Regions from separate parts of the Shewanella frigidimarina NCIMB 400 genome, predicted to be linked through region 2. Evidence: predicted binding sites of a transcription regulator. Region 2 holds the regulator's gene; each other region holds the start of a gene.
The links. The regulator sigma-54, encoded in region 2, starts transcription at its own class of promoters, with help from an activator protein. The targets are predictions, from matches to a motif close to GTTGGCACGNNNNTNGNNT.

Region 1 (5,390 bases), 370 kb from region 2:
AAGATTTAAGCAGTAGTTCTTCTGAAGTACTTAATTATATCAATCAGCATTTCTTCACTAAAAAGCCACGCGGCAGTTTTTTAACCGCCACAGTATTACGTTATAATTTCAACGAAAAAGAACTGGTTTATGCTAATGCAGGTCATCCTCATGCCTATTTGAAAAAAGCCAACAGGCTGGTTGCCCTAGATCAAGGCGGTATTCCTATTGGGGTGTTGCGTGAGCAAAACTGGGATACTTACCGGGTCAGTGTTGATGTGGGTGATATCTTGTTTGTGTATACCGATGTGGTCATCGAAACACAAAATGCTCACAAAGAATTATTTGGTTTCGATCGCTTAGAAAAAGCCATCAGCGCAGCACCTGACGAACCCGAGGCTATGCTGGAATTTCTTGAGCAGAAAATGAAAAAGTTTTGTGGTTTTTCTGAATTTCAGGATGATTTGACCATGTGCGCAATCCAGTTTATTTAAGATCATTCACTCGATATTTTTAACGAGTTGAATCGCTGGTGGAATGACGAGTTGGATGACGATATTCCATTTTAATTCTACAGGTTAATAAAAATCCCTGACCTAATGGTCAGGGCTTTTGTTTGTTGGGCTATTAAGCGGTTAATGCTTCAGCTGGACCAAAGAATTCATAATGAATTTGGCTTGCTGGTACACCTAAGCTGGTGGCAATGGCCAATGCTGCTTTCATAAAACCAGTAGGGCCAAGCAGATAGAATTCTACATCGCGGTCTGCTGGTAGCTGCTCTGCAATCAATGATGCGTCAATGAACCCAGTGGCATGAGGCTGGCAATGTTGTTCTGGCTGGCTGTATATATACAAAGGTTTGATGTGGTCATGTGTTGAGGCTAGTTGATCTACATGGTGTTTAAACGCATGGACATCACTATTAATGGCCGCATGAATAAAGCGAATATCACGTCCTGAACCGGCTTCAGTATTGAGCATACTAATCGCAGGAGTAATGCCCACACCGCCAGTGAGTAAAATTAGCGGTTTGGTATTTTTGCGTAAGGTGAAATCGCCACTTGGGGCACGTAGTTTCACTTTATCACCTAGCTGAATGTTGTTATGTAAGTGATTTGATACCACACCATTAGGTTCACGCTTGACGCTAATTCTTAAATAATCTTTGCCTGTAGAGTCAGATAAGCTGTAATTACGGCGCATTGATACACCGTCGATATCATCAAATACCAAGGTCAGAAATTGCCCAGCTTCAAAGTTTGGCAACCCTTGGTTATCAAATGGCTGAAAGTAGAATGAGGTAATTACTGAGCTTTCATCCACACGTTTGACTAAAATAAAGTCACGTTCGCCACGCCAGCCACCTTGTTGTTGTTCTTTAGCTGTATAAATTGACTCTTCCGCCGCAATCAATATGTTGGCTAATTGGCCATAAGCTTTGGTCCAAGCATCAATCACTTCGTCTGTTGCAGCATCACCGAGTACGGCTTTAATGGCTTGTATTAAACAACTGCCAACAGCGTCATATTGTTCAGGTAAAATGCCTAATGCAACATGCTTTTGAACGATTTTACTGACGGCTTCGCTTAGGTTACCGAGCGCATCAATATTGGCACCATAAGCAATCACAGCGTTAGCAAGTGCTTTAGGTTGAGTACCTTTACCTTGGTTAGTTTGATTGAAATAAGGCAATACTTCAGGATGCTGTGCAAACAGTAATGGATAGAAATGGCTGGTAATGTCATTGGCGTACAGTTGTAACGCGGGAACAGTGGCCTTAATTATTTGAACAGTTGCAGTGTCTAACATTCGTGATTCCTCTTAGGGAGTAAAATAGCGATAAGCTTCAATCAATTACCTTGTATATGCAGACATTACACATAACGTGCCAACATTTATCCAGCTGATTTCAAACATATAAATTATATAAAGGTTAATTTGACCTAGATCAATATATATGTCAAATTAACCTAAATTGGGTTAATTTGACATATTATGAATATTGTTCCCTTTATCGACATTGTAGAAGACTTAAATCGTGACCTGATAAAATCGGAGCGTTACTTACGGCTGATTTTAGCGATTCAGCGCGCTATCCCATGCGACGTAGTGGCCTTGTTGAAACTTAAACATGATCATTTAGTGCCAGTAGCCGTTGTAGGGCTAAAGCAGCAAGCCCTCGCCAGACAGTTTTCGATTAACCACCATCCACGCTTACAGCAAATTTTAGCTAACCCACATATTACCCGCTTTGATGCCGACTCAACGCTGCCCGATCCCTATGACGGTTTAGTTGATGATGGCAGTGAACAATTGCACGTGCATGACTGTATGGGCAGTACCATTTATATCGATGGTAAAGCGTGGGGCGTTTTAACTTTAGACGCCATGAAAGCCGGTAGCTTTGATTCGCTTAACCCAACCGAAACCCGTGCTTATATTGCCGCTGTGGCCGCTGCGATTAGTACCAGTGAACATATTGAAGCGTTAGAAGTTCAAGTGGAACGTAATCATCAAGTGGCGCAGTGCATGTTAGCGACTGCTGGCCCGTCGAGTATTATTGGTAACAGTGTCGCAATTACGGATTTATTGTCAGAGATAAATACCGTTGCTGTCAGTGATCTATCAGTATTAATCACTGGCGAAACTGGTGTGGGTAAAGAGCTGGTTGCCAAAAGTATTCATCAGCAATCACGTCGCAGTGAGCAACCGCTAGTGCAAATTAACTGTGCTGCATTGCCAGAAAGCATTGTTGAAAGTGAACTCTTTGGCCATGTAAAAGGCGCGTATTCTGGTGCGGTAAGTGATCGTCGTGGCCGCTTTGAATTAGCCGATGGTGGGACGCTATTTTTAGACGAAGTGGGTGAGTTACCGCTTGCCGTGCAAGCTAAGTTGTTACGTGCGCTGCAAAATGGTGAAATTCAACGTGTCGGCAGCGATAATATCATCGTAGTAGATGTCAGAATTGTTGCCGCAACTAACCGTAATTTACAGTTAGAAGTCAAAGAAGGTCGCTTTAGGGCTGACTTATATCATCGCTTGAGTGTGTATCCTTTACCTGTACCACCATTACGCGAGCGTGGTAAAGACGTTATTTTACTGGCAGGCTATTTTTTAGAAAAAAGCCAACATCAGCTTGGCGTCGCGAAACTAAGATTGCAACAAACAGCGATTGAGCAGTTAACCCAATACCATTGGCCAGGCAATGTGCGCGAGTTAGAACACTTACTCAGCCGTGCTGCGTTAAGGGCTATTAGCGAGCAAGGGCGTCATGCCAGCATTATTAGCATTAGCCGTGTTCATCTCGGTTCAGAGTTTGTTGTGAGCCATACAGTAGCACCAGCAATAGCCGAGGTTGATATTATCAACGACAATAATGCCGCAGCCGCATTATCGCAGGTGTTAACCCTTGGACTACGCGATTCTACCGATGAGTACCAACGACAAATAATACAAACGGTATTAGCGACGGAACGAGGTAATTTAGCCGCTGTCGCCAGAAGTTTACAGCTGGATAGAAGCAATTTAATTCGCACAATGCGTCGTTTAGGACTTGATCCAAATGCGGCATATTAATCGTAAGGTATAAACCTAAAATAGGTTGTGTGAATAGCCTGTAATCGAAAATATATTATCGATGAACAGAAATTTATTCCGACAAAAACAGGTCAGTATAAGTTGGGTTAATTAGGGTCTTCTAAAGGATGGATGTTATGCAAAAACGTAATATAGGCAATATCGCATTGATCGTTGCCATCGTCTCTGTCGCGATTACGGCTTTGATGGTGTTTGGCTCGTCGTTGGGATTGTGGGACCCAATTGTCGGCTTTATGGCCAGCCGTAATTACAATAACCTGTTGGGTTATTTAGTGGTGGTGGTGGCGGTGCTGGCATTAGGTACCAGCTTTACCATTAAGCAAGACAGTAACGCTAAAGGCAAAGGCATATTAACCTCTACAATAGCGTTATTACTGGGCTTAGCTATATTGTCGCCAAGCATTATGGCGTTGGTTATCAAGCCAGTGAAATACCCACCTATTCACGATATTACTACCAACACTCAATCACCACCGCAGTTTGAGTTTTTAACTGACAGCCGAATTGGCGCTAAAAATAGTCTGGTTTATGGCGGAGAAGAGGTTGCCGCACAACAACGACAAGCTTTCCCTAATATCCAACCAATTGCGACAGACTTATCGGTAGAAGCGGCTTATCAAAAAGCATTAACGGTCGCTAAAACCATGGGCTGGACCATTGTAGCTCAAGACCCAAAAGCACTGCGCTTTGAAAGTACGGCAACAACGCCCTTTTTCAATTTTGCAGATGATGTCGTTATCGTTGTTTCTTCGCTAGAGCAGGGCAGTCGTATTGATTTACGCAGCGTCTCGCGGATTGGCATTGGTGATGCGGGAGTGAATGCAAAGCGTATTCAAGAATTTAGTCAGCGGTTCTCTGAGTCTTGAATAAATTAAGTGGTAGGTTTTAACCAATAAAAAGGAGCATAAAATGCTCCTTTTTTGTTTACCTCTAAATGAAGCTGTGCCCAAAACGCATTCCAGTGATGGACATCTAGCGCCACAATCTAGCTCAACAATCTAGGTGCGCCATGATGTGGCCCTGTTGTCATTATTACTGCGGGGCTTATTGCTCAGCGGCTCATTATTTAGGCGTCACGCAGGTAAAGTTAATCGCCTCTTCCATGTCGCCTGTGCCGCTATAGGTTGCCACTTTTGGGAAAGGGCATAGTGGTCTTGTGCGAGTTTTAGACCAGTTAGCAGGCAACTCAGTATTTTCAGAACGAACAGCAGCCTTTATGCTCTCAGGTGCTTGGCCTTGTTCAACCCACTCAACAAGTGAATCAAGCATGTCAAAGCGGTCTGTAGCCAGTCCGTTACCGCAATGGTTCATACCAGGGACTAAGTATAAGCGAGCAAACTCGTCGGCTTGACTTTCATTAACGTCCTGTAACCCTTTGTACCAATTAACCGTATCGTTAGGTGAAAATACCGCGTCAGAAGTCCCATGAACGACCATCATTTTTGCACCACGATCTCGTAATATCGTCAGATCTGTTGGGTTTGGTGGCGTCATGAACTCCATGCCAGACTCGGTGTAAGTGTCATTAATGTTATAAATACGCTCAACATCGGTATCCATATCGAGACTCATCACATATTCATATGAGCCGAGCTCCGATGAATCGTAAGGGGTTGGTGCGGTTGAGAATATAAATGCCAACGCACCAGGGTCTCTCATCATTGCCATGAAAAACTCCCAGCCATAATAGTCACTGGTTCCCATACCAGCGTCATAAGGGAAGTCTGAATAAATGGCTTCATCTGTATTGCTATTATGTGGTCCAGACATAATGTTGGTCATTACTGACTTCTGCGCAGCAGTTAAACATGTGC
Region 2 (5,390 bases):
GGTGCAAATACGCGGTATTGAGCGCCCCGATTTTGTTGCAGATAACCTACGCACGACAGAATTCAATCAACTAGGTTTTGTCGAAAGTCGAGTCAGCGCGGAGCACATGGAGCATTACGCTTCAAGCGACATCACTCACTTTACCAAACCTATCTACCTCATTTTCCCTGAAAATGGTAAAGCACAATGGCAATTAAGTGCAGACCGTGGGCAATTGAATAAAAATACCAGCAAAGTCACATTAGAAAATAATGTTATTATTGATGCCATTGATATAGAAGAACCTCTACAGTCACTGAGTACCCAAGCCATTACGGTGGATTTAACCACTATGATAGGCACCTCACAAGAGATGGTGTACATCAAAGGTAAAGGGTTTATTATTCAAGGTTTAGGCTTGCATGCCGACTTGAATTCGCAAAAATTATCGCTACTTAGCCAGGTAGAAGGAACATATGAGCCACATTAATCGTCTCCACACTCGCGCCAATGTTGTGTTACTAAGTAGCATACTTTGCATATTGAGTTTGCCAGCCACAGCGAAACAAGGTGATCTGAAACAAGAATTGAAAATCGCTTCCGCCAGTCAGTCTGCCGACATTAAGAACAATCAAATTGTTTTTAATGGTCCGGTGACAATTGTCCAAGGCACGATTAATATCAATGCAGATCAGTTACGGGCGTTTACCCCTGAAAACAGCACCAGCAAGAGATTAATTGCTACTGGCACCCCTGCTACATTTTCACAAGAATTAGATGACGGTAAAATTGGTACTGCAAGTGCTAACGAAATTAGCTATGACCTTGCCACCACTACACTCACATTGACTGGCAACGCCAAATTGGATCAATCTGGTAGCCAGGTTACCGGTAATAAAATCAAGTACAACATCAGTGCTCAAGAGCTGATTGCCGAAAGTACTGGTACAGGACAAGATCGGGTAATCACCATCATTCAACCAGAGAATTTCCAAGACGAGTCGGCGCCAAAGCAAAAGCTCCCTAAAATCCCTGTTAACAAGCAGATCAAACCATGACCCAAATTACCTTAACCGCTGAAAATCTAGCAAAAAGCTATAAAGCTCGTCAGGTTGTTAAAGATGTGAGCTTAACGGTTAAAACCGGCCAAATTGTCGGTCTTTTAGGCCCTAATGGTGCAGGTAAAACAACCACCTTTTATATGGTTGTCGGCTTAGTAAAAAGCGATAAAGGTCGGATATTAATTGACGATGACGACCTTACTGCCGATCCAATGCATTTGCGCGCCCGCAAAGGTATAGGTTACTTACCACAAGAAGCCAGTATTTTCCGCAAGCTTACCGTTTACGACAACATAATGGCCGTACTGCAAACTCGCAAAGAGCTCAGTACAGACCAACGTATTGAGCAACTTGAGCATCTACTCGAAGAATTCCACATTACTCACATACGCGACAGCCAAGGCATGTCGTTATCGGGTGGCGAACGTCGTCGAGTTGAAATTGCGCGCGCTTTAGCTGCTAATCCAAAATTTATTTTGCTTGATGAGCCTTTTGCTGGTGTTGATCCTATTTCGGTCATCGACATTAAAAAAATCATCCAACAACTTAAAAATCGGGGTTTAGGGGTATTAATTACCGACCATAACGTACGTGAAACGCTAGACGTTTGTGAGCGGGCCTATATCGTTAGCCAGGGTAATTTAATCGCCGAAGGCACACCTGATGAGATATTAAGTAATCAACAAGTTCGTGCTGTGTACTTAGGTGAACAATTCAAGCTATAGTTACTTTACTGGCCTTTAGTCTAGCTAACTCATTTCATTGAACGATACCTAAACAACGTTAAATGTCATTGATGTATATGGCAATCCATTACAGTTTCGAGATTGTCATTTTTATTGAAAATCATCTAGGGATAAGCGGTAAATGAAAGCGTCACTCCAACTTAAAATGGGTCAACACTTAACCATGACCCCACAATTGCAGCAAGCCATTCGCTTACTGCAATTATCGTCATTGGAGCTACAGCAGGAAATCCAACAAGCATTAGATTCAAATCCATTGCTTGAAATAGAAGATGAGTTTTCTGAAGCAAAAGACTCCTTAAAGGAAAATCGCGACCAAGCGGATACCGACTTTAGTGACAACAGCATTGTTAATGTCGAAAAAGATACTTCCACTGTCGACATTGCAGAATCCATGACCAAAGAAACCATGGATGATTTAGCCATGGATACCACATGGGACGAAGTGTACACAGCCTCACCAATGTCAGGTTCAGGCAGTGCGAGCATGCGCGATGACGACATGCCCTTTCAAGGTGAAACGACCGAAGGTTTGTACGAACATTTAGAATGGCAAAAAAATCTTACCCCATTTTCAGACACTGATCTCGCCATTGCCACCGCCATTATTGATGCCATAGATGAACGCGGTTATTTAACCCAAAGTACCGAAGATATTCTTGAAGCCATGGGTGATGAAAATGTGGAACTTGATGAAGTTGAAGCGGTATTAAAACGCGTTCAACACTTTGACCCTGTTGGTGTTGCTGCACGTGATTTAAGTGAATGTCTATTTATTCAATTAGCACAATTCTCTAACGACACACCACATATCGATAATGCTCGTTTGTTAATTAAAGGCTATTTAGATTTAATTGCTGGCCGTGATTTCAGATTATTGATGCGTAAAACAAAACTAAAAGAAAATGAATTACGTGACGCAATCACTCTAATTCAGACACTCAATCCTCGTCCTGGTTTATTAATTACCCCAATGGATGATGAATACGTTATTCCCGATGTCACTGTATTAAAGAAAAATGGTCGCTGGGTTGTAGAGTTAAACCCAGACAACATGCCTAAAATTGGTGTTAATCAGCAATACGCGGCCATGGCTAGAGGCAGTAAAAACCCGTCGGATAGTCAATTTATTCGAGGCCATCTGCAAGAGGCTAAATGGTTTATTAAAAGTATTGAAAGTCGCAACGATACTTTACTTAAAGTGGCAAATTGCATTGTACAATTTCAGCAAGGCTTTTTTGAATATGGCGAAGAAGCCATGAAGCCTATGGTGCTCAATGATATTGCGGAAGCAGTAGAGATGCACGAATCGACCATTTCACGAGTCACCACACAAAAATATATGCACACCCCACGAGGGTTGTTTGAACTAAAATACTTCTTCTCTAGCCATGTCAGTACTGACGATGGCGGGGAATGCTCATCTACAGCCATTCGTGCTTTTATCAAAAAGCTGGTTGCCGCAGAAAACCAGAAAAAACCACTGAGCGACAGTAAAATGGCTCAGCTTCTGGCAGAACAGGGCATAAACGTTGCGCGTCGTACGATTGCAAAATACCGTGAAGCAATGATGATCCCGCCCTCAAACCAACGTAAGAGTTTATAACCTACTAGGCAATGGAGGATTTTTTATGCAAATAAGTCTGACTGGACATCATGTCGAAATCACAGAATCTTTACGTGAATACGTCCAAGGTAAATTTTCAAAGCTTGAACGGCACTTCGATCAGATCCATAATGTACACGTTGTGCTCAATGTAGAAAAATTACAACAAAAAGCAGAAGCTAAAATCAACGTTAATGGCGCAGAGATTTTCGCAATGTCAGAAAATACTGATATGTATGCTGCAATAGACGCCCTGATCGATAAACTCGACCGTCAGGTAATTAAACACAAAGAGAAGAATACAAAACACTAACGATGGAACTTTGTACCATTCTGCAGCCGGAATGCACTACCTGTGCCACACCGGGCAGTAAGAAAAAAGTACTGGAACTCATCAGCAATTTAGTCGCTGCCCAGTACCCAACCCTGTCTTCGCAAGAGGTTTTTGAAAGCCTGTTAGCGAGAGAGAAAATGGGTAGCACAGGTATAGGAAATGGCATTGCGATACCTCATGGTCGATTAACGACCATCGATCACCCTATCGCGATATTTATTAAATGTGAAGAAGCCATTGCCTTTGATGCAATCGATAAACAGCCCGTGGATCTTTTATTTGCTTTGTTAGTACCTGCCGACCAGTGCCAACAACATTTAGGCACGTTATCAAGCATGGCCCAAAAGTTAAGCGATAAGCAAATATTGAAACAGCTTCGCAAAACTCACGACGCAACAGAACTTTATCAGGTTATTACTGCATGAAACTTGTCATAGTATCGGGACGTTCGGGCTCAGGAAAATCCGTTGCCCTGAGAGTATTAGAAGACCTAGGATATTATTGTGTTGATAATTTGCCTTTACCACTTATTGGCACATTATTAGCCCAGCTTAAGGGTAGCAATGATTTGGTTGCGATTAGTGTTGATGTTCGTAACATTGCAGAACAAGGTAAAGTGCTTCAAGACCAATTGGCACTACTTGAGAATGACACTGAAATTATCAGCTTCTTTTTAAATTCCAATGACAAAGTATTGCTTAAACGTTACAGCGAAACACGTCGATTACACCCATTATCTAAAAATCATATTTCACTACAAGAAGCGATCAAATTAGAAGGCCGTTTACTCGAACCGATCGCAAAAATTGTTGATCACTACATCGACACTTCTGCACTAAATATCTACGAATTAAGCGACCAAGTTAGGCAAATATTATTAGGCAGTGTTGATAAAGAGTTAGTGATTAACTTTGAATCTTTTGGTTTTAAACACGGAATGCCGACAGAAGCTGACTTTATGTTTGATGTACGCTTTTTACCTAACCCGCACTGGGAAATTGAGCTGCGTCCATTTACGGGTTTAGACGAACCCGTACAAGAGTTTTTAGGGCGTCAGCCATTAGTGAATAAGTTTATTTGGCAAATTGAAAATCTATTTGAAACTTGGATGCCACATCTAGAACGTAATAATCGCAGTTACCTTACCATCGCGATTGGTTGTACTGGTGGTCAGCACCGTTCGGTATATATTGCAGATCAATTAGCTAAACGGTTTAGACAAGGTAGTAAACACACGGTTAATGCTCGCCACAGAGAGTTAAATATCAGTGATACTAATAACTAAGTGAGCATAGGATCGCGTCAATGATCAAACTTGAACGCCAAGTGACCATTTCAAATAAATTGGGATTACATGCCCGTGCAGCAACAAAACTCGCAGTATTAGCTGCGGATTTTGATGCTAACATCACCTTAACTCAAGGTGAAAAAAATGCCAGCGCTGCAAGTGTGCTGGGGTTATTAATGCTTGAAAGTGGTATTGGTAAAATGATTACTGTTACTGCTCAAGGCCCTGATGCTGAAGTGGCATTAAACGCAGTGTGTGATCTCATTAATGCTAAATTTGATGAATCTTGTTAATTTTTAATCGAATTAAATTTATAAATAGCCTGTAATTTGTGAATAGCTGCAGTTACTCATGTTTTAAATAACCGTTATCCTTA
Region 3 (5,390 bases), 740 kb from region 2:
CGAGTTGCTATTTGCTGGATTAACTGGAGATCGTGAAGATAATCAAGCGAGTCGAATTCATCATGAGCAAGCAAAAACAATTTATTTAAACACGGATTCGTCATGCCAATATGTGATTGATGGTGAGTTATTTGAGTCGGAAGATCTGTGCATTAAAGTCAAACCCAATTCATTAAATGTGCTGGTGCCAAAAGCGAGCAAACACGTTTAATGAATGGGCGTTTAATGACGCTATGGTTCGTCTGAATCGGTTTGCTCTTCGTACTTGCTGAGTTTGTTATAAAGGGTTTTAACGCTAATGCCTAGCTGTTTGGCAGTATCATTTTTATTGCCCATAGATTTATCAAGTGCCTGAAAAATAGCAACTTTTTCAAGTTCGTCTAGGCGCATGCCAGCAGGTATTTGTACATCGTCAGCTAAAGGTTCTGTTGATGGTTCTAGAGGTGTCACCGTGATATGGCTAGGTAGAATGGTATCTTCTGCCAAAATATATGCACGTTCTATTGCGTGTTTTAATTCGCGGACATTTCCGGACCATTTCTGTTGTTGGATAAGTTTAAGAGCATCATCCGAAAAGGTTTTAGTGAGTTTTTCAGCGGTATTTCGATAGGCTAGAAAGTGTTGGGCTAAACCCGTTATGTCATCGTTACGATCGCGTAATGGTGGCACGTGGATAGGAAAATGCGCTAAACGAAAGTATAAATCTTCGCGAAAACGGCCAGCATCAATAGCGTCAGCTGGATCGCGATTAGTTGCAGCCACAATGCGAACATTGGCTTTTTTAAGGTGTTGTGAGCCAACAGAACGATATTCATTGTTTTCGAGTACGCGTAGCAATTTGACTTGATGTTCCAATGGCATTTCGGTGACTTCATCAAGAAATAAGGTACCACCTTCAGCTTGCTCGAACACACCGCGGTGATCACGATGAGCACCGGTAAAAGCGCCTTTTACATGGCCAAACAGTTCGCTGTCGACCAATTCAGGGCTTAATGCGCCACAGTTGATGGCGATAAACGGTTGATTGACTCGGTTACTGGCCAAATGAATCGTGTTGGCTACAAGCTCTTTACCGACACCGCTTTCACCGACAATAAGTACGTTGCTTTCGGTGACGGCAACTTTGCGAATAGTACGATACAACTTGTGCATTGACCGCGATGAACCAACCAATAAACCGTATTGGTCTAGTTCACTCGAAAGGGGCTGTTTTAACTTAGTCGATTGCGACTGCAAGTCTTGGGCAAAGTCTTCTAAGGTATCGTTAATTGCATCGGCATCGTAAGGCTGGCGAAAATGGTAACCAGCACTTTTTGACATTAAATGATCTAAGTTAGGATTCGGTTTACCTTCGCTTAAGAAGATGAACTCAATATCCGACATTAACGCACTGTCAGTTAACTCTGCGTATTCTAGTTGGCTTAACTGTGATAATTCAATGATCGCAACATCTATCGAGTTACTGTGCAGTTGGTCTAACCAGGGCTGGTCAACTGAACTAGCAATCTTATTAAAGTGCTGACAACTCGGCAAGGCAAGGAGTCGTGCTTCACCTTCTTGACGACGGTGTAGATGATAAAAAAGTGTTGGACGTGGCATACCGATTCACTCCCTGTGGTGTTAAGTCTAATGTTTACCAGTGATGTCGTGTTGACAATCACAAGTAATCATTCCGTGTAATTAGGTAATTAACTCAGACCCGGACAAATTATAATAACTTTAACTATTAGAAGGTTAATTAATTTTTGCCCATGTACATGGGGTGTTCATGGTTTAGTTTTTGCTTAATAAGGTGTGCTGTACCCGTATATGTTACACAACCCATCCAACAAAGTGCCAGTAAAATTATCGAATGCAGGAGGATTTACATTGAAATCATTTACTCGAGACGAACAGGCTGAGTCCGATGTATGGCTATTGCATGAGGCTATTGATTTATGCCAGGAAGGACAACAATTTTATGTCCAAGCCACATTGGGGACCGACGATTACAACATCAAACGAATTTTTATCCACATGGCCGACATTCGAAAATGCATGCTGGATCGTTTAACACCATTGTTTAGCGTGGTGCGTTCAAGCCAAGCAAGGCCGATAGATAGCCAAACTTACCATCAACAATCCTCACGTCGCCACTATGCTAAGGCCGAACAAGTTATACAACAGCAGCCGTTACCCCAAGTGATAGCGGTATTGGTTGAAACGGAACAACAAGTCTTGGTTCATTTAAAGCAAGCAGCTAGAAAAACTAAAAATCAGCGTGTTGCTAGCCAACTTGCCGAAGGTATTGCTTGGTTACAAATGAGCTGTGACACTATGAAAAATCTCTCCGTTGTTCATACCTAGTCATATGCACGCACTAAAAAAGCGCATGATAATCAATATTGTCATGCGCTTTTTAGTATTCGAGGTGCTGTTAATTTGTGGCTAGCGCGTGTTTTTCTGACTGGCAACATAATGCTCTTGTGCCTATTGAATAAGCCATAGTCTCAATATTTAGAGAGTTTATTGAATGAGATATCAGGTTGATTTTGCGAATCTACATTGAGATCCATTAACACCCATTGCGACGATGAAAAATTTACCTAGTGTCGGTAAAAAAGTCCGATATCGTTGTCCATAAAGTTTATTAAAATAAACGCTAAAACCAGTTATTGTTAACTTTAACAGTTGGTTATGGAAGTTGGCATGGTTCGCGCATTATAATCCTTGAGATTAACAACGGAGGAAAACTTTATGAAAAAGACCACATTATCAGTAGTAATGAGCATTGTGTTAGGTTCAATGGCATTTGGTGCAAATGCAGCACAAGATTGGCAAGATGATGCAAAAGATGCGTGGATCGATGGTAAAGCTGAAACCACACTTTTGTTAAATACTAATCTGAATTCATTTGATATTAATACCGACGTACATGATGGTAACGTGACCCTAACAGGTAAAGTTAACAGCAGTGTTGATAAGTCACTTGCCGGAGAGTTAATTAGAAGCTTAGATGGCGTGAAAGACGTTAACAATGAGCTTTCGGTGATGAAGCACAATGATAAAGACAGCAAGGATTTAAGTGAATCACTAACCGATTCGAAAGTCGCTACCGTAGTGAAAACGCGATTACTATTCTCCGCTGACGTGTCGGGCACCGATATTAACGTTGATGTCGCACATGGTGTCGTGACCTTAAAAGGTACTGTGTCGAGCGATGCAGAACGTGATTTAGCATTAACCATCGCTAAAAATACCGATGACGTTAAAGATGTAGTCGATGAGTTACGTGTAACAGGATAATTTATTCGGTTATACTTAAAACCAGCCTTCGGGCTGGTTTTTTTATGCCTAAAATAAGTATGTGAAGTGGTGACTTAAGGATGCTCTTTTCTATGACAAACCATGTGATAAAACCGCTGTTAAATGTCATGTCGTGGCTAGCGTTGGCAAGTGTGTTGTTACTATCTGGCTGTGGCAATGTATTGTGCCAAGCGCAAACTGATAAAGAAGTGGATCCCCTCAAGCAATATGAAGCCCAAAAGCGTTGTGAACAGCTAGTCGATGAGCATATGGATAATAGCTATTCTGATCAGCGTGATGAAAATATGCAGTTATTGAAAGAGTCGATAGCCAATAATACCCATAGTGGTTAACTCCGTTTTATTCAGGGTGGTACAAGCAGTATTTACCCATATATTGAATGTTTTTTCTGTTCCATCTTGGGTAGATTTTTTGCTTATAAGAAATCTGGCCGATAGTCATTACGTTATGTTGAAAAGCCTGCGTGGTTACAGCTGCATTTAATGCCGTGGTGCTGATAGAACATGGTTTTTCAAAGTCCACTACTGATCTTAAGCTTTGTCGGAAACATATTTTGGTTGCGTATAGAGATGATGGATTGATCCAGAAATAGAGCATTGATGGGACAATTTTGTTGAATCATCTAAAGATAAAAGCGCATGTTTTAGCTTATCAGTAACTAAAATTAGCCGACTGGTCTATTCTTGTTTATCCTATCACTAAAAAATGGAGGGTAAATGAATAAAAGTGCAGCGAGTAGACAGTCAATATGCGTCGTAGGTGAAAAGCTTTTTGCGTTACACGGTTATAGCGCAGTAGGTATTAAATTAATTCTCGACGAAGTGGGTATTCCTAAAGGTTCTTTTTATCATTACTTTGCCAGTAAAGAAGCGTTTGCTGCAACTGTGGCTGAACATTATTTCCAGCAGCGCATTCAACCTATCGCTATCGATCCAGGCGTGAATTTTAAAGCCAATTTGTCTACTGTGCTAAATGGATATCATCAACTGATTGATGAGCTGTTTAGTGGCAGTGAACCGCGTGGCTGCTTGATGGGTAACTTAATGGTTGAGGTCAGTAGCCTGTCGCCGTTACTGCATCAAACCTTGAATCAGCTTTATGATCAATGGATCGCCTTATTGAGTGCACTTATTCAGCAAGGGCAACAACAAGGACATATTCGTGCGGACTTACCGGCATCAACATTGGCGAGTGTTTTTTGGTCAAACTGGCAAGGAACTATGCTACGCTGCCAAATTAAAGTCGATAAAATGGCGGCTAAACGGGCTTTAGTGCAGTGCATGCAAATGATGACTCGTTAACACTAAGCGGTGCAGCGGTTATTTTGATTGTGTATTACGAACAAAGAATTTATATTTCGGATGATTTTTCGGGGTTTGGAGTGGGTTGAATTGGCTAAAAGATTATTGTTTAGTTGTTTAGTGCTGTTGTTGTCTGCGTGTGCGTCTTCTCCTGTTGTGGTTGTCGCACCTAAGCCCGTGGTGGTTCCTCCCATGCTTAAGCCAGAACCTCCCAAGTGGAGTGAGTCAAACCTATTGAGTTTTCATAACCAATGGAAAGGCACTCCATATCGTTTAGGTGGCCTGAGTAGAAATGGCGTAGATTGTTCAGGGTTTGTGTATTTAGCCTACCTGAATATTGTTGGCGACAAGTTGCCTCGTACTGTGAACTCTCAACGTATTTTAGGCAAAGAAGTACCGCGTAATCAGTTACAGACTGGCGATTTAGTTTTTTTTAAAACCAATCGAACCGTTCGTCATGTCGGTATTTACATGGGCAATGACCGATTTTTACATGCCTCGACTAAAAAAGGGGTAAAAATTTCGAGTTTAAATAATATCTATTGGAAGCCTCGTTTTTGGTTTGCAAAACGCTTAAAAAAACCAACAGTTGAACAAAATATGTCGATCGCCAGCTTGGTTGAGCATGTTCAGCAGCAAGACGATTTATAATTTGGTAACAGTCTAACTCGCTGGGGCGGTTTTTCGCTTCAACGCTAGGCCAACATCTGAGTTTTTTCATCGACTTGCATCGATACATTCATGTTATGTATAGCTATATAGGCTAAAACCACGACGTAAACG

Region 1: hmpA (NO-inducible flavohemoprotein) is a predicted target of sigma-54. The motif match lies at 1,854-1,872, and genes of this name have one in related genera.
Region 3: SFRI_RS20535 (BON domain-containing protein) is a predicted target of sigma-54. The motif match lies at 2,683-2,701, and genes of this name have one in related genera.

What each region holds. Positions count from the first base shown of each region.
Region 1 is NC_008345.1:4,387,981-4,393,370, reverse strand. It holds gene SFRI_RS19010 (PP2C family protein-serine/threonine phosphatase) at 1-473, shown strand, start outside; gene hmpA (NO-inducible flavohemoprotein) at 607-1,788, opposite strand; gene norR (nitric oxide reductase transcriptional regulator NorR) at 1,975-3,555, shown strand; gene SFRI_RS18995 (DUF1499 domain-containing protein) at 3,693-4,442, shown strand; gene SFRI_RS18990 (tannase/feruloyl esterase family alpha/beta hydrolase) at 4,639-5,390, opposite strand, start outside.
Region 2 is NC_008345.1:4,021,131-4,026,520, forward strand. It holds gene lptC (LPS export ABC transporter periplasmic protein LptC) at 1-469, shown strand, start outside; gene lptA (lipopolysaccharide transport periplasmic protein LptA) at 456-1,037, shown strand; gene lptB (LPS export ABC transporter ATP-binding protein) at 1,034-1,765, shown strand; gene SFRI_RS17415 (RNA polymerase factor sigma-54) at 1,908-3,392, shown strand; gene hpf (ribosome hibernation promoting factor) at 3,418-3,705, shown strand; gene ptsN (PTS IIA-like nitrogen regulatory protein PtsN) at 3,708-4,151, shown strand; gene rapZ (RNase adapter RapZ) at 4,148-5,011, shown strand; gene SFRI_RS17435 (HPr family phosphocarrier protein) at 5,032-5,307, shown strand.
Region 3 is NC_008345.1:4,760,886-4,766,275, reverse strand. It holds gene SFRI_RS20550 (diacylglycerol kinase family protein) at 1-211, shown strand, start outside; gene SFRI_RS20545 (sigma-54 interaction domain-containing protein) at 232-1,599, opposite strand; gene SFRI_RS20540 (hypothetical protein) at 1,870-2,346, shown strand; gene SFRI_RS20535 (BON domain-containing protein) at 2,737-3,285, shown strand; gene SFRI_RS20530 (hypothetical protein) at 3,378-3,638, shown strand; gene SFRI_RS21115 (TetR/AcrR family transcriptional regulator) at 4,023-4,607, shown strand; gene SFRI_RS20520 (C40 family peptidase) at 4,668-5,258, shown strand.